DNA from 2 places in the Halomonas sp. G11 genome. Region 1 is predicted to be linked to the other one. Evidence: predicted binding sites of a transcription regulator. Region 1 holds the regulator's gene; the other holds the start of a gene.
The links. The regulator PhoB, encoded in region 1, activates phosphate uptake and scavenging genes when phosphate is short. The targets are predictions, from matches to a motif close to TGTCATANNNNTGTCANA.

Region 1 (8,887 bases):
TTTTCCGCCTGGGTGATGGCCATCACCTATCTGGATTACCCGATGGATAACAACAAGGTAGCGTTTCGCGATATGCGCGGTCGCCTATCGGCTCGCTGGTGGCAAAGCTTAAGCTACGGCGGCCTGGTCACGCTATTGACGTGGATCCCGCTGGCCAACCTGTTTTTGATTCCCGGTGCCGTGGCCGGGGCGGTGCTGATGTGGGACGACCATTATCGCCATGCCCGGTCGGTGACCAAGCGTTCTTGACGTATGCGCAAGGCCAGTATACAGAGGCTGAAAGAAGGGAAAGCTGACGTTGTTGAAAGGCTGACAAAAACAAGACCCCGCCAAGGCGGGGTCTTCGACAGTGATCATTTTAGGCGGTGGTGCTTACCAGCTTCCAATCCTTTTGCGGGACTCCAACCGTGGACGTTACCCTGACTGGCAGTGTGACCGCCTTCTAGACTCATCCAATGAATCTTGAATCATCCCTGCTAATGCAGAACATCCTTGCTCAGCATTGGGCTACTGTCTAAGCGTAGTTACTTTTCTTTGTTTCGTAAAGAAAAGTATCAACAGTTTTCTGCATCTTACAGTGACAGATACTGTCTTACCTAATAGAGAGCAGCCTCTGTGCCAGCTATTCAAATAATGGATTATTCATCAATAATAACAAAGAGTTAAATAATTCTATCCAGACCGCTTGATCGCCAAGGAGTGTCATTTGGATACGCTAGGCATGTGCCGTAATGACACATGTGACGCGGATGCCCAGCAGCGCAGCCGCGAACTATGTAACCGTGGGGACGCTACGCGGCGGCGTGGCAGATGTGCTCAGGCGGGTCGCGGGGAAAACACAGCGGAAACGGGCACCTTCGCCCGGATGCGAGTCGATTTGCAACTGGGCGTCGTGGCGAAGCAATACATGTTTGACGATGGCAAGCCCAAGCCCGGTGCCCCCGGTGGCGGTGCTGCGGCCTTTATCGACGCGATAAAAGCGCTCGGTAAGACGCGGAATATGCACTGGATCAATCCCCTCGCCGTCGTCGCACACTTCGATACAAGCACCCTGACCGAACGCTTTCCAGCGCAGCGTAATCTCGCTGCCAGCGGGCGTATAACGTACCGCATTGAACGCCAGGTTAGAAATGGCACTGCGGATTTCCTGCTCGCTGCCCACCAACTGCGCGGGGTAGTCGCCTTCAATGGTGAGCGTGTGCTGATGCTCGGAAAGCGCCAGCGCATCGGCCCCGACACTGTTTAACAGGGACGTCACGTCCATGGGCTGATGATCCTGTCCACCCTGATCGATTTCCAGCCGCGACAGCAGCAACAGGTCGTTGACCAGGTTTTGCATGCGCTGTGTCTGGGCCTGCATCTGCCCGATGCTGCGCCCTAAACGGGGGGGGAGCTGATCAGCCATCTCGCCATAGGTTTCGAGGTAGCCCGACAATACGGTTAACGGTGTGCGCAGCTCATGGGAGACGTTGGCCACAAAGTCGCGACGCATCTGCTCTAGCTGATGCAGCCGCGTAATATCACGCGCCATGACTAGGCGCTCGTCGTCACCGTAAAGAGTAATCTGGTACTGCAGAATGCGACGCTCATCGATCGGCGACGTGAGCGTCAGCGGCTCACTGTAGTCGCGGGCGTTGAAATAGCTGATGAACCGCGGGTCGCGAAGCAGATTGGTAATATGTTGACCGCGGTCGTGGGCGGTTTGCAGCCCCAACATGTTGCTGGCAGCACTGTTCCACCATTCCAGGTCGCCGTGGCGGTCGAGCATCACCACGCTGTCGCGCATGGCTTCCGAGGATTCCTGAATGCGGGCAAGCGTCGAGCGGAGACGGCTCTGGGTAATGCGTTGGCTTTTTTGATAACGGTACAGACGATCGAACAATTCGCCCCACAGGCCCCTTGCAGCGGGCGGCTCGTCCTGCGGGCGCTGCGTCAGCCAACGGTAGGCGGCGCGCAATTGCCGCAAATGGTAGACCAGACACATCGCGAAGCCACCGGCCAACCCCAGGCCCGGCAGGCCAAGCAGCCAGCCCAGACAGGTGCCGAGTAGCGCCCAACCTAGCAAACGCCACAGTTCACGGCTCCACAAACGCACGGTTAAGCTCGAGCGGAGAAGCGGTAGCCGGTACCGCGAACCGTTTGAATCAAGTTCTGATGCGCGTCACCCAGGGCTTTGCGTAGCCGACGAATATGCACATCCACAGTGCGCTCTTCCACGTACACATTACCTCCCCACACCTGGTCGAGTAACTGGCTGCGTGTGTAGGCCCGTTCCTGGTGGGTCATGAAGAATTGTAACAGCCGGTATTCGGTCGGCCCCATATCCAGGTCTTTACCGTTGGCACTTACCCGGTGGCCCACCGGGTCAAGCAGCAGCCCATTAATTTCGATGGGATCTTCCACACCACGCGGTGTTGCACGGCGCAGCACTGCCTTGAGGCGTGCCACGAGTTCACGGGGCGAAAACGGTTTGGTGATGTAATCATCGGCTCCCGCCTCGAGGCCCTGTATCTTATTGTCTTCTTCCCCCTTGGCGGTGAGCATGATGATCGGCAGTTCGGCGGTGGTTTCCTCGCGCTTGAGGCGCCGGGCCAGCTCGATGCCGCTGGTACCGGGCATCATCCAGTCGAGCAACAGCAGGTCAGGCTGATGATCAACGACCATGGCGTGGGCGTCCTGAGCGTTGTCCGCTTCAAGAACACGGTAGTCGGCCATTTCCAGCGCCACCGCGATCATCTCGCGAATGGATGCTTCATCATCGACGATCAAGACGGTCTTGGCGGTCATTCCAGAGCCTCACGGTGTCCGATAGAAAGTAATCCAGTGACAGGTACATGACGATCACACCATGACTTGATGACAATTCTATGACACTGGCGGAGATTAGCCAGCCGCTGGCCACCAACTCAGCGCAATACCGGCAAACACCAGCAGGCCGGACCAGTGATTATTCAGAAACGCCTGAAAACAGGCATCCCGTTCACGGTGACGGATCAAGCGTTGCTGGTGGACGAAGGTCGCCGCCATCCCCGCCAGGCCGAGCCAGAAAAAACCGCCCAGCCCGATGCGCGCGCCCACCCAGGCCAGCAGTGCCAGCGTGGCCAGTTGAAGCAGCCCAATCACCAGCCGGTCGGCATTACCCAGCAGCACGGCCGTCGATTTAATGCCGATCTTTATATCGTCGTCGCGATCCACCATGGCGTACTGGGTATCATAGGCAACCGTCCACAGTACATTGGCGATGAACAGCAGCCACGCCTCTACCGGCACGTACCCCAGGACTGCACCGAAGGCCATCGGAATCGCCCAGGAAAACGCCGCCCCCAGCACCACCTGGGGGAAATGCGTGTAGCGCTTCATGAACGGGTAGATGAAGGCCAGCACCACGCCGCCTAGCGACAACAGTACGGTAAACCAGTTGGTCAACAGCACCAGCATGAAGGCCGCGGCCACCAGCCCGATAAACAGCAGCTGCGCCTCGGTCTCGCTGATCCGCCCGGTGGCCAGGGGGCGATGCTTGGTGCGTTTGACGTGACCGTCGACGTGACGGTCGGCGTAATCATTGACCACGCAGCCCGCCGCGCGCATGACGTAGACCCCGGCGATAAAAATCAACAGCACATTGCGACCGGGTACGCCCTCAGCAGCCACCCATAAGGCCCATAACGTTGGCCACATCAGCAGCCAGGTGCCAATCGGCCGATCCAGGCGCATCAGCTGTATGAAGTCCGCCAGCCGACTCAACCCGGTTGGCCGCAATAAAGAACGATCCATGCTTACCTCACCCATCCAAGAGACGCTGCCTTAGCCTAGCGCGAAGGCAGCGCAAGATCATCCGTCATGGTCGATAAAAAGTATTCCTGCACCAGCAGCGATAACCCGCCATTCTTACCGCCGTTCTGAAATACCGAGCGGCGCCCCCACAGGCTGCTAATACGATCATCGCCAGGGAAAGCAAAACCAGGCGCATGGCGCGTGGCATACAGCGGGCTACGCACCAGGTCCGGCTGGCGAAACAGCCAACTGCCCAATGAGCGCTCCCCCAGGCGTTCCAGGCACTGGCCCCCGAGCGCCTTGAGGGGAGCCACCGAGCGCGCCACGACCCATGGCGTTTCATCCACGCACAGGGCAACCTCACGGAGCCACGCATAACGCCGGGCTGGCATACCCAGCGCCAGGGCCTCATGCGGCCGGGGAAAGCCGACACCCTGGCGCAACAAACGCACGCGAAAAGGCCGCTCGCCCCCTGCGGAGACAATACGCGCCGTCAGTGAGTCCGTGGAGGCAACCCATTGCCACCACGGCGCGCTCATCGCCGGACGCAGCGCGCTAATGGGACGCCAACATGGCAGATCAGGGGCGGTTCCAACACAGTGACGCGACACCAGAGGCTCCAGGCAATTAAACGATCACCTAGTGTAACATGTGGGCTTTACAGGCTTTTGTCCCACTGACCACTGGATACCCGGATGCCCTCATCACACGCTGAGCTCGTTATTGTTGGCACTGGCATGGCGGGCGTTGGTCTTGCCCGTGCGCTGCGCCGCAAAGGCGATACACGCACCCTGCACTTGATCAGCGCCGATAGCGGCGATGACTATACCAAACCGCTGCTGTCCACCGGCTTCGCCAAGCGCCTGCCGCCCGAAAAGCTCGCACAGCGCAACGCCACGGCGCTTGCCGAATCGCTTGACGCTCGAGTGATCCCTCATACCCCCGTCCGCCAGATTGACGTGGCGAACCGCTCGCTGCGGCTGGAAGATGGCCAAGCGCTTGGCTACGACCGCCTGGTGCTGGCCACCGGCGCCGAACCGCGGGTGCCCATGGCGATACCCGACCCCGTCAAAGCGCATTGCTTTACCGTCAACGACCTTGACGACTACCGCCGTTTTCATCATGCCCTGGGGACAACGCCCGCGCGTGTAGCGGTGATCGGCGCAGGCCTGGTCGGCTGCGAGTTTGCCAACGATCTGCACGCGGGCGGTCATGACGTCACTGTTATAGCCCCCGATGCCACACCGCTTTCCCGCTTGTTGCCTGCCCCCCTGGGCCGCGCACTCGGCGAGGCGTTTGTTGACGCAGGCATCCATCTTGCCCTGGGCAGAACCATCCAGACCATGGCCCTTAATGATGCCCCCGGCGTAACGCTGACGCTGGATAACGACGACACGCTCAACGCCGATGTCATCTTGATGGCGACGGGGTTGACCCCGCGTACCGCTCTGGCCGAGACAGCAGGGCTCACGGTTTCCGCCAGCGGTATCCTGGTGGACCGGCAACTGCGCACCTCTCACCCGGATATCGACGCCCTGGGCGACGTTGCCTGCGTCGATGGCGTCAACGCCATGTACGTCCAGCCGCTGCAAGCCAGCGCCCAGGCGCTGGCCGCCACCCTGTCCGGCACACCCACGGCGGTGCGCTTTGGGGCATGGCCGGTGATCGTCAAAACGCCCCTGTTACCGGTGGTTGCTTACCCACCTGTCCAGCCACCCGAACGCTGGCGGATCGAAGGCGAAGGCGGTGACATGACGGCAATCGCTGAAGATGGAGACGGACGTTTGATTGGATTTGCATTGACAGGCAGCTGCGTGAAAAGGAAAGTGGAGCTTTCCAGAGCAGCCCCTACGCTGCTAGGCTAAATTTCGCGGCGCTGGCGGCTTGGCTGAAATGACGGCCAGGCCTGCAGTGTCCTGACCAACAACACGACAGTGTATCTTGCACGATCATTAAACAAAGGGAGTTTCCTTATGCGTAAACCTGAACTTGCCGCCGCCATTGCAGAAAACGCCGACCTGTCCAAAGACAAAGCGGGCCAAGTCCTCAACGTGATCCTTGATGAAATTACCAACAGCGTTTCCAAAGGCGAAGACGTTGCCCTGATTGGTTTTGGCACCTTTACCGTCCGTGAGCGTGCGGCGCGTACCGGCAAAAACCCGCAGACCGGTGCGCCGCTGCAGATCCCGGCCAGCAAAAATGTCGCCTTCAAGCCAGGCAAAGCGCTAAAGGACGCCGTTTCCTGATGAAGCTCAAGCTGACGCTGTGGCTGTTGGGCTTTCTGCTCAAACGTGCCCTGCGCCGCAAGCCGCGCTTTCGTGAACAATTGGAACGCATGCGCGGCCTTGACTGGGGCATTGCCACAGAAGATTTGGGTACTGCCCGCCATTACCGGATGACGCCAACCAGCATTACCTCTGGTAAGGGACTGCCGGTCGACCTGGACCTTGAACTGCGCTTTCGCGACGACGAGGCCGCTTTACGCATCCTCAAGAAGCCCACGCAGCAAGCCTTCCTCGACGGCATGATCAACGGCGAGGTCCGCCTGGTAGGCGACTCCGCCGATATGAACAAGCTGCAGAAACTGCTCAAGTATTTGTAGCATTTCGCGATTGGCAAAAGGGTACGGGGATCAGCTAACGGCAGGGGTCTAACAGCTATCGATGGACATTCCTCATCAACGCTTGGTGTACTTCCGCGTTACCCTGGAGTCTGGTTCAGTGCGCCGCGCAGCGGCGCGCTTGGACATTGCTCCCTCGGCGGTTAGTCGGCAAATTGCATTGCTGGAAGAAGCCTTGGGAGCCACCCTGATGGAACGTCATCGCGATGGCATTTCGCCTACCCCGGTAGGCGAAATGTTGCTTGAATACTGCGAACGCCGCGGCGCCCTTGATGAAGGGTTTATTGAGTCACTTGAATCCTACCAGCGCATGGAAACCGGCAAGATATCGCTTACCGTCGGTGAAGGGTTTGTCAGTGACCTAGTCGCATCCCCGCTGCATGAATTTACCCAACGCTATGCGGGCATTCAGCTCGATATCCATACCGCAGGCACCTCGGGCATTATTGACGCCATTGTCGACGATCACTCGCACATCGGCTTGATGTTCCATGAGCGAACCCACCCCCAGCTACGCTTCTGGGCATCCAAGCCTCAGCCACTCATGGCCATTCTGCCGCCCGACCACCCGTTAACCAGCCAAACGGCACCGCTCACGCTTACCCAGCTTAGCGACCAGCCCATGGCCATGTGGGACACTACCCATGGGGTGCGTCAAATGGTTGACCAAGCCTTTCAGCAGTCGCGTATAGCCCCGCGCATGGCGATGAATACCAACTCAATGGTGATCTTGGCCCAGTATGTGCGTAGCGGCATGGGCATTACCCTCCTGCCCGCCTTTGCCGTCGCCCACGATTTAGAGCTCGGCACGTTAGTGGCGCGCCCCGTAGATAACCCACTTTTTCAGCGCTCCCAGGCCCACATGGTCACGCGGGTAGGCCGCCAACAGCCCAAGGCCAGTATTCTGCTGCTACGCCACCTGCAGCGCTGGATGCAGGCATTCCGAAACCCCGGCTCGGTAAGCGATCAACCAACACCACTGCCGTAACCAAACGCCACGCTGGCTTCGGGGGCGGTTTCCACCCAGACGCTTTGCGGCACCGTGTATTCGCGCAGTCCATCCAAACCGCTGGAGCGACCAAAGCCGCTATCGCCAAAGCCACCAAAAGGCGACATCACGCTAATCGCCTTGTAGCTATTGATCCATACCGTGCCCGCACGCAGTTGCCCGGCGACGCGATGTGCCCTTGCTACGTCCTGGCTCCAAACGGCACCAGCCAAGCCAAAACGTGTTTCGTTGGCGAGTTGAATGGCCTGAGCCTCATCGTCGAAGGCCATGGCCACCAGCACCGGGCCAAACACCTCTTGCTGGACGATCTTCATATCAGGGGTGACATCGACCAGCACGGTAGGGGCGATAAAATAGCCCTGAGCCTCGTCAGGTAATCCCTCTGGTCGTTTACCGCCCGTTAACAACGTTGCACCAGCGGCTACCGCCGCATCAATCATGCGGGTGACCTGATCAAATTGGCGGCGATTCTGCAGCGGCCCCATCCGGGTCGCTTCATCACTGGGCAGGCCCACCGCAATCTGCTCCGCCGCCCGCGCCAAGCGGGTGGTGACCTGCTCAAACATTCCGCGCTCAATCAATAAGCGCGACCCTGCCACACAGCTTTGGCCAGCGGCGGCAAAAATGGCCGCCTGGGCGCCCGCAACGGCTTCATCCAGCTTAGCATCGGCAAACACGATATTGGCGGATTTGCCCCCCAGCTCTAACACGCTGGGCACCAGCCGCCTCGCGCCCGCTTCGGCAATCATGCGTCCGCTCTGGGGGGAACCCACAAATACCAGTTTGCTGATGGCAGGGTGGTCGGTCAGTGCTGCGCCGGTCGACTTGCCCAGCCCGTTGACGATATTAATCAGCCCTTTAGGAAGCCCGCCGCTTTCGAGTAGTTTGGCAATCACCACCGATGAGAAGGGCGTCAGCTCAGAAGGCTTCAGTACTACGCCGTTGCCCGCCGCAATAGCCGGGGCCAACTGCCAGGCACAGGTGAACATCGGGGCATTCCAGGGGGTAATCTGCCCCACCACGCCGTAAGGTACATGGCGCACATAGTTAAGATGCGAGGTAGGCACTGGAATCACTTCGCCGTGCTGCTTATCGCACCAGCCCGCGTAGTACTCGAACATCTCGCGCACTTTGCCGACTTCAGCCCGGCAGTCACGAATCGGCTTACCGGCCACCACACTTTCCAACTGAGCCAGCGCCTCTTCATGGCCCGCCAGGCCGCGTACGGCGGCGTTCATGCGACGTCCGCGCTCGCTGGCGGTGAGCGCCATCCATTCACGTTGGCCTCGCTGTGCCGCTTGGGTGGCACGCTCAATAAGCCCAGCACCCGCGTCGTGATAGCCCACCAGTGTTTCGCCGGTGGCTGGGTTAATCAGGCTGATCATTTCACCATCACCCGCGACTAATTCGCCATCAACCCAGTTGCTCAGCAGCGTGGTGGCCGTTAACCCAAAACCTTCGAGCAGCGTGGCAAGGTGGTCTTG
Region 2 (8,887 bases), on a different contig from region 1:
GGGCGCCGTGGTTATGCTACGACGACCAGGCCTACCCGGGTTGTGTGATCGCCTCGCGGCATCATCGCCTGATGCACGGCTCCTGCCGCAAGCCCCACCATGATAGCGCCGACGGCCTGGTGCGTGCCGACCAGTGGTTGGGCGAGCGTCAGGCGACGCCAGGTGAATGGCCCGCGTGGTTGCTGATGACCGGCGATCAGGTGTATGTGGATGACGTGGCAGGGCCGATGCTGCGGGCAATTCATGCTCTGACGGAACGCCTGGGGCTGGTCGACGAGTATCTGGAAGGGGCGACCATCAGCGACAGCCAGGCGCTCTATGCGTCCCCGGATAGCTACTACCAGCGCAGTCAGTTACTACCGGATATCACCAGCAACGTGGCGCTACGCGAGCGTTTTTTTGGCGGCGTCAAAAAGCCCGTCTTTACCTCGGCCAATGCGCAGAATCACCTGATGACGCTGGGCGAAATGCTGGCCATGTATTGCCTGGTGTGGTCGCCCGTGGCATGGCAGGTCATTGCGCCCACTCAGCCACCACTGAGTGACAAGGACGCTGCGCGCTATCAGCAGGAGCAGGCCGTGATCGAGGCGTTTGTGGCGGGGCTGCCCCAGTGCGCGCGCGCCATGGCGCATTTGCCGAGTCTGATGATCTTCGACGATCACGATGTAACCGACGATTGGAACCTGACCGCCGAGTGGGAGCGCAGTGCCTATGGCCACCCGTTCTCGAAGCAGATTATCGGCAATGCCTTGATCGCTTACCTGCTTTGTCAGGGGTGGGGTAACGCGCCGGAAAGGCTCAACCCGCTGATTGACGAGACCAAGGCGATGCTTGAGTCGGTAGACAGCACCGGCTATCTCGCCACCGTTGCCCAGGATGGGCTGATTGACAGCCTGCTGGCGTTCCAGAGCTGGGCGTTTCAGGTCGCCGGCGAACCGCCATTGATCGTGCTGGACACGCGTACGCGCCGCTGGCGTAACGAGCGACACCCGCAGCGCCCTTCCGGGTTGATGGATTGGGAGGCGCTGATCGAAATGCAGCAGGCGTTGATCGGAGCGCCCAGCGCGGTGATCATTTCTCCCGCGCCGATGTTTGGCGTCAAGCTGATCGAAGGCATCCAGAAGCTGTTTACCCTGGCGGGCAAACCGCTGATGGTCGACGCCGAAAACTGGATGGCGCATCGCGGGGCCGCAAACGTGCTGCTGCAGATTTGGCAGCATTCCAAAACCCCCGGCAACTACGTGATCCTGTCCGGCGATGTGCACTACTCCTTTGCCTACGACATCGTGGTGCGTCACCGCAAGCAGGCGCCCAGGCTATGGCAGATCACCTCCAGCGGGGTCAAAAATACCTTTCCCGATTCGCTGTTGGACACCTTCGATCGGCTCAATCGCTGGCTGTATGCCCCCTGGTCACCGCTCAACTGGTTTACCAAACGACGTAAACTGAGTGTTCACCCCCGGGACCCCGACCGTGCAAGTGCTGGCGAACGGCTTTGGAACGCCAGCGGTATCGGGCTGGTGACCCTCGACGAACACGGCTGCCCGGTCGACATTCGCCAGCTGGACGCCAGCGGAGGAGAAGCCTGTTTTCCACCGCCCGATATACCGGCGCGTTAGGGGTTATAGCGGCTGTCATCATTTCGTCACGGTATTGGCCCACGCTTAGCGAATGGATAAAAACGCTAGGGATAACCGATTGTTATTTAATGTGACGAACAGGCAATGACCGCACAAGAAGCGCAGTGGCTTAACCGCATCATTCATACAGAAGACTTGCAGGTTCTTTTCCAGCCCATTGTGGATGCCAGCCAGCAAGCCATCTATGGGTACGAGGCATTGGTGCGTGGGCCTCGCGCCTCCCCCCTTTATTCACCGCTGCGGTTGTTTGAAGTCGCCACTCAGGCAGGGCTTCTGGTGGAGTTGGACCTGCTTTGCCGTCGCCTGGCAATCTGTCGCTTTGCAGAGCTTCAGCTACCCGGCCTGCTATTTCTGAACGTCATGCCGCTCACCATCCTGGAGCGTGATTTTCGCGAAGGCTTGACGCTAGGCTTCATTCGCGAAAGCGGCCTTCCTCCAGAACGTGTCGTGATCGAGCTGACGGAGCATGTGCCCATTCATGATTACCAGTTGATGCGCCAGGCCGTGGATCACTATCGCCAGATGGGCTTTCAGGTGGCCTTGGACGATCTCGGCGCAGGCCACTCAAGCCTGCGCCACTGGTCGGAGCTGCGCCCGGACTTCGTCAAACTGGATCGCCACTTTATTTCGGGCATTGACCAGGAGCCCGCCAAGCGCGAGTTTCTGCGCTCCATTCTGGATGTCGCGCGTAGCCTGGACTGCCAGTTGATTGCGGAGGGTGTTGAAACCGCCGCTGAGCACCTGTGCCTATGGGAGCTTGATCGTGGCCTGGCCTTGCTTCAAGGGTTTTATTTTGCCAGGCCCAGCACGGAGCCACCGCTGCAACTGCATATGCGGCTGCCTGCCGCTAAACCGCAGGCAAGCCCGGCGGGACGAACGGCCCGTTCGATCTGTCAGGCGATTGACGCGGTCACCCCCAACTGCGCTGTTCTCACGCTGGCCGAGCGCTTTCGACAACAGACGAGTCTTCGCTGCGTGGCGGTGGTCGATGACGGCAAGCCCGTGGCCGTGGTACGCCGTAATGCGTTTTTAACCTTGTTTACTAACCCCTACAGCCATGCGCTTTATGCCAAGCGTTGCGTGCTGGATGTCGCCGACAACAAGTCATTGATCACCAATGCCAGTACCCCGCTGGAAATATTGAGTCAGCAACTGACGGATAGCCGCGATATCGAGCAGGAAGACTTTGTGATTGTCGACGAAAACAGCCACTACCTGGGCATGGGCAATATTGTCGACCTGTTGCGTGAAATTACCGCCATCCAGGTTCGCCAGGCGCGCCACGCCAACCCGCTTACCGGCTTGCCAGGCAATATCCTGATCAATGAAACCCTGGGGCGCTACCTGAATGCCGGTGAGGGGGTGGCCGCTGCCTATGTCGACCTGGACAATTTCAAGGCCTTTAACGACGCCTACGGCTATGCCCGTGGCGATCATATGATCATTTCGTTATCCCGGCTGCTGGAGGCTCAGGTGGATAGCGTCGGTGGCTTTATCGGCCATATCGGCGGGGATGATTTCATGCTGCTGCTGCCGTTGGCGCATTGGGAAAAAGCGTGCCAGCAGATCCTGCATCATATGGAATTGATGGCCCCCGGGTTTTATGAAGAGGACGACCGCAAGCGTGGTGGAATTCACATTGAAAACCGGCAGGGAACAATCAGCTTTTTCCCGTTCGTCAGCGTCTCGATTGCTGTCAAGCCGATTCCTCCCGCCGCCGACTGTAAGGCCCTGGATGTCGCTGCCGAGCTTTCGGAGTTAAAAAAGCAGGCCAAAAAAATTCCTGGCAACAGCCTGTTTGTCGAGCGACGTAGCCGCAACATTGCCAGCTCCAAGGCGGAATGACACATTACGTTCGTCAAAACGTCATCAATGGGTCATCTGAATGTCCCGCTCCTGTCATATGAGCGCGTCAGTATCGTTGTGTCTTCTAACAACGCATCAGGTGATCCATGCAGACGTTATCTCTTCCTCGTACCCTCATCAGCGCCGCCGTTGCCAGTGCCTTTGCCTTCTCCGCCGTGGCGGTTCAGGCCGATCTTTCCAGCCGCTACCAGGATTCGGATGGCGATCTGATCGCGGATGTACCCAGCGATGAGTCCCAGTGGGTTGACCCGGATACGCTGGTGTTTGCCTACACGCCGGTGGAAGACCCTGCGGTCTATGCCGATGTCTGGTCTGACTTTCTTGATCACTTGAGTGAGGCTACAGGCAAAGAGGTGCAGTTCTTCCCGGTGCAGTCCAACGCTGCCCAGCAGGAAGCCATGCGCGCGGGCCGGTTGCACGTCGCCGGTTTTAACACTGGCGGCGTTCCGGTGGCGGTCAACTGCGGTGGTTTCCGCCCGTTCGCCATGATGGCCGCCGAGGACGGCAGCTTCGGTTACGAAATGGAGATCATCACCTATCCGGGCAGCGGCATCGAGTCCGTTGAAGATCTGGAAGGTCGTCAACTGGCGTTCACTTCCGAGACGTCCAACTCCGGTTTCCGTGCACCTTCCGCGCTGCTGCGCTCCGAGTACGATATGGAAGCGGGAGAAGACTTTGAAACAGCGTTCTCCGGTTCCCATGACAACTCGATTCTCGGCGTGGTCAACGAAGACTACGAAGCGGCCGCCATCGCCAATTCTGTCGCCCGCCGCATGCTGGCGCGTGACGTCGTCCAGGAAGGCGATTACGAAGTCATCTACACCTCCGATACGTTCCCGACCACTGCCTATGGCACGGCCCATAACCTGGCCCCCGAACTGGCAGAGGACATCCAGGACGCCTTCTTCAGCTACGACTGGGAAGGCACGGCCCTGGAAGAAGAGTTCGCTAACTCCGGCGAAGCGCAGTTCATTCCGATTACCTATGAGGATAACTGGGCGGTAATTCGCACCATCGCTGACGCCAATGGAGTGACCTACGACTGCGACTGATCGCGGGATAGAGGTTGTTAACCGGCCAGGAAGGCGCGCCTTTCTGGCCGTTTCGCTATACACGCGAGGTAAGAAAATGTTGACACTCAGTGGTGTCGCCAAGCGCTACCCAACCGGGGACCGGGCGCTGACCGATATCGATTTGACACTCCCCAATGGCCAGGTGATGGCGCTGATTGGGCCATCCGGTGCCGGTAAAAGCACCCTGATTCGCTGTGTGAACCGGCTGGTAGAGCCCACCCAGGGCAGCATTCGCCTGGAAGATACCGAGCTCACCAAGCTTTCAGGCCACAAGCTGCGTCATGCGCGGCGTTCCATGGGCATGATTTTCCAGGAGTACGCCCTGGTTGACCGGCTCACGGTGATGGAAAACGTACTCTCCGGTCAGCTGGGTTACGTGGGGTTCTGGCGCAGCTTTCTGCGCCGCTACCCCCAGGAAGCGGTGGTGGAAGCGTTTCGGCTGTTGGAGCGGGTTGGCTTGACCCACGCCATCGATAAACGAGCCGATGCGTTATCGGGCGGCCAGCGCCAGCGCGTGGGGATCGCCCGGGCCCTGTTGCAAAGCCCCAAGCTGCTGTTGGTTGATGAGCCTACTGCCAGCCTGGACCCGAAAACCTCCCGTCAAATCATGCGCTTGATCCGCGAGCTGTGTGCCGAGCGCGATCTGGCGGCGATTATCAATATCCATGATGTGGCGCTGGCGAAGCAGTTTGCCGACCGCATCGTCGGACTGCGGGCGGGTGAAATCGTCTTCGACGGTGACCCCAGTGAGCTCACCAGCGAGATTCTCACCACGATCTACGGCGAGGAGGACTGGGATACCACGCCCGAACCAATGGATGACGAGGTTAGCGAAGACCCGCGCGATACAGCCTCGTACGGCGCGGCCCCCGCAATGGCCGTCGGAGGCGGACGATGAGCGAGCAGGCCGAGATGTTGACAGCGCGCCAGCAAGCGGCGCACCGCGGCGAGTGGCGGCGGCTACCGCTGATCGAAAGCCCGCGGCTGCGCTGGGGCATTGTCCTCGGGGTGTTGGTGTATCTTGTGTTGGCACTGGCCTCGGTGGAGGTGGACTGGGAGCGCGTGGCCGAGGGGGCGGGCCGTGCCGTGAATTTTCTGGGCGCGTTTATGCAGCCCGATTTTGTCAGCCGTTACGACGATATCGTCGCGGGCCTGCTGGAAAGCTTGACCATGACGCTGACCTCCACGGTGATTGGGGTGCTGCTGGCGATACCCGTCGGGCTGGGGGGCGCGCGCAATATTGCACCATTGCCGATTTACACTGTCTGCCGGGCGATCATTGCGGTATCACGCACTTTTCAGGAGGTCATCATCGCCATCCTGTTCGTGGTGATGTTCGGCTTCGGGCCTTTTGCCGGCATGATTACCCTGGCGTTTGCGACGATTGGGTTCATGGCCAAGCTGCTGGCCGAAGACATCGAGGACCTGGATTGGCGGCAGGTCGAGGCAGTGCGCGCCACGGGTGCCAGCTGGTGGCAGACCATGAATCACGCGATTCAACCCCAGGTCATGCCGCGTTTGATCGGGCTTTCCATGTACCGCCTGGATATCAACTTCCGCGAATCTTCGGTCATCGGGATTGTCGGCGCAGGCGGTATCGGGGCCACCTTGAACACCTCGCTGAGCCGCTACGAATATGATACCTCCGCGGCGATCCTGCTGATCATCATCGCCATCGTCCTGCTGTGCGAATACAGTTCGAGCCATGTCCGCCGCTGGACCCAATAACCCTGAATCAGTCCTTGCTGAATCGATACTTTGTGGAGAAGTTGAATGCCCGTTTCCACCTCACCTCTGGGTCAACCGGTCTGGCGGCGGCGCACGACCCGCGCGCAATGGCTGCAGTACCTGGCTTGGCTGGCAGGGGTCAGCCTGTTTCTGCTCTGCTGGAAGCTGATTTCGGATAACACCATGTGGGTGTTTGTCGAAGACGCCGGCCGCCAGGGAGCCGACCTGATCAGCCGCATGACCCCACCGGCGTGGGGCTACGCCAATGTCTTGTGGAAGCCCATGTGGGACACCCTGAACATTGCCACCCTGGGCACGGCACTGGGCATTATCATGGCCTTTCCGGTGGCGTTTCTGGCGGCTCGCAATACCACACCGCATCCGCTGATTCGCAGCGCCGCGCTGGTGGTGATCGTGTCGTCGCGCTCGATCAACTCGCTGATCTGGGCAATGCTGCTGGTGACCATTCTGGGCCCCGGCGTGCTGGCAGGCATTATCGCCATTGCCCTGCGCTCCATCGGCTTTGTGGGCAAGCTGCTCTACGAATCCATCGAAGAGATTCATCCCACGCCGGTCGAGGCGATCAGCGCGACCGGAGCAAGCCGCATGCAGGTCATGAACTATGGCGTACTGCCCCAGGTCATGCCGGCGTTTGCCGGTATCAGCGTTTACCGCTGGGATATCAACATCCGCGAATCGACCGTGCTGGGTCTGGTGGGGGCGGGCGGTATCGGCCTGCAGTTGAACGCCTCGATCAACAGTCTTGCCTGGGATCAGGTCAGCGTGATTTTCGTCATGATTTTTGCCACCGTCTTGGTGTCCGAATGGATATCCGCCCGGGTACGCCACGCGATTATATGACCATTTTGCAGAGTGGCGGTGTTTGCGCCATGCTATAGACGAATCGGCCTAAGTAGAGGCGCATCCATGCCCTTCGCGCGCGGTTTACCTGTGGTAGGTGTGCTAATCCTCATGATGGTGTCAGGCTGTGCCAGCCGCGACACCGCGCTCAATGAACGCCTCGACGACGCCCAGGGCTTGTCCATGGAGCGGGCGCTGATTCTTTCCCATGCCCAGCAAGCGCTGGGCACTCCCTACCGCTTTGGCGGTAATTCGCCCGACGGCCTGGACTGCTCCGGGCTGGTGGAAATGGTCTATCGAGCGGCGGGCATTAACGTGCCTCGCACCGCCGACCAGCAGTTTCGCCAACTGGCCACCGTGGATGCCCCGCGCCCCGGTGATCTGCTGTTTTTTGGCTCACGCCAGAAGGCCACCCATGTGGGCATTTACCGCGGGCAGGGGCAGATGATTCACGCCCCCGGCAGCGGCCGCAAAGTGGTGAGTGTGCCGCTGGATATCGACTACTGGCAGCAACGTTTTTTGGGCGCTGCCAGCCCCGCCCCCTGAGTCTTCCCAACGATCAATTTGATGAACCAGATCAATACGCCTTATTCGCCATTACCCTAAAGTTATCTGCCTTTTTCCCGATAATGACATGATCGGATGATTAGCGATGATTTTCGTGTCGCGCAGGGTTTAACAGCAGGTGATAATATAATGAGCCTGCTGTGTATGGGAGGCCTCTGACGCAGCTAAAAATACATTGACGACTATTATAAATTGAGGAGCGCTGGGACGTATGAGCCAGTCTTTCACGACACCAAAGGCGCAGTCTTTGCCTCATTCCCGTGCTTTATCGTTATCCCATGGCGAAGCCGATGCGCTCGACGACTTGGACGCGACTGGACTGTCGGCCCTGCAGCCCGCCCAAGCCGCTTTCCTGCATGCCAACGAGGCAATTATCATTACCGATGCGGAAAACCGCGTGATCGATGTCAATCCGGCCTTCAGTGAACTGACCGGCTGCACGCTTGAGGCTGTGAAGGGAAAGACGCCCGAGGCATTCAGTGTCCTGCCGTTGGACGACAGCCGCACCGCTCGGTTGATGCGTGAAGAGCTTCATCTTCGAGACCGCAGTAAAAGTCAGGTGAGTTACTGTAGTCACGACGGCCAGTTCTATCCCGGGATGATGTCGACCAATCGAGTGCGCGATGCCGAGGGTAACGTTGACCACCATGTCATCGTACTGGCGGATCTGTCCGCGATTCCTGCCCATGCGCGGCATCTTAACCGGGAAGTGTACTTTGATGCCTTGACGGGGCTGCCCAACCTGCAACTGCTGACGCAACTCATTCAAGAATCCATACAGCACGCTGAAAACAAGCAGCAGTCGCTGGCGGTGTGTTCCCTGGATATCGACCTTTTTAAAGCCATCAACGACCGTCTGGGCTCAAGCGTGGGCGATGCGCTGCTATCGAGCTTTGCGCAACGTATCAGTCACCTGCTGTATGGCGACGATGTGCTGGCTCGGGTAGGCGGTGATGAGTTTGTGCTGCTGCTCCACCATGGTGTGGACGAGGCGTTCCTCGAAAAGCTGCTGGCCTCCATTCGGCGGCCGCTCTTTATTGAAGGGCACACGGTTCACCTCACGGTCAGCCTGGGGGTGACGTTTTATCCTAACGACCCGGCGCAGGGAGACGGCCTGTTACGCCATGCCCATCAGGCGATGTACCGGGCCAA

Region 2: phnD (phosphate/phosphite/phosphonate ABC transporter substrate-binding protein) is a predicted target of PhoB. The motif match lies at 3,527-3,544, and genes of this name have one in related genera.

What each region holds. Positions count from the first base shown of each region.
Region 1 is NZ_LYXG01000006.1:93,000-101,886, forward strand. Features, by position in the region: gene cysZ (sulfate transporter CysZ) at 1-249, shown strand, start outside; gene phoR (phosphate regulon sensor histidine kinase PhoR) at 773-2,095, opposite strand; gene phoB (phosphate regulon transcriptional regulator PhoB) at 2,098-2,787, opposite strand; gene ubiA (4-hydroxybenzoate octaprenyltransferase) at 2,884-3,774, opposite strand; gene ADS46_RS03905 (chorismate--pyruvate lyase family protein) at 3,810-4,313, opposite strand; gene ADS46_RS03910 (NAD(P)/FAD-dependent oxidoreductase) at 4,470-5,639, shown strand; gene ADS46_RS03915 (HU family DNA-binding protein) at 5,709-6,020, shown strand; gene ADS46_RS03920 (hypothetical protein) at 6,020-6,376, shown strand; gene ADS46_RS03925 (LysR family transcriptional regulator) at 6,438-7,382, shown strand; gene ADS46_RS03930 (aldehyde dehydrogenase family protein) at 7,361-8,887, opposite strand, start outside.
Region 2 is NZ_LYXG01000005.1:70,868-79,754, reverse strand. Features, by position in the region: gene ADS46_RS03280 (hypothetical protein) at 1-1,619, shown strand, start outside; gene ADS46_RS03275 (bifunctional diguanylate cyclase/phosphodiesterase) at 1,725-3,485, shown strand; gene phnD (phosphate/phosphite/phosphonate ABC transporter substrate-binding protein) at 3,593-4,558, shown strand; gene phnC (phosphonate ABC transporter ATP-binding protein) at 4,635-5,477, shown strand; gene phnE (phosphonate ABC transporter, permease protein PhnE) at 5,474-6,307, shown strand; gene phnE (phosphonate ABC transporter, permease protein PhnE) at 6,353-7,168, shown strand; gene ADS46_RS03250 (C40 family peptidase) at 7,235-7,714, shown strand; gene ADS46_RS03245 (putative bifunctional diguanylate cyclase/phosphodiesterase) at 7,947-8,887, shown strand, end outside.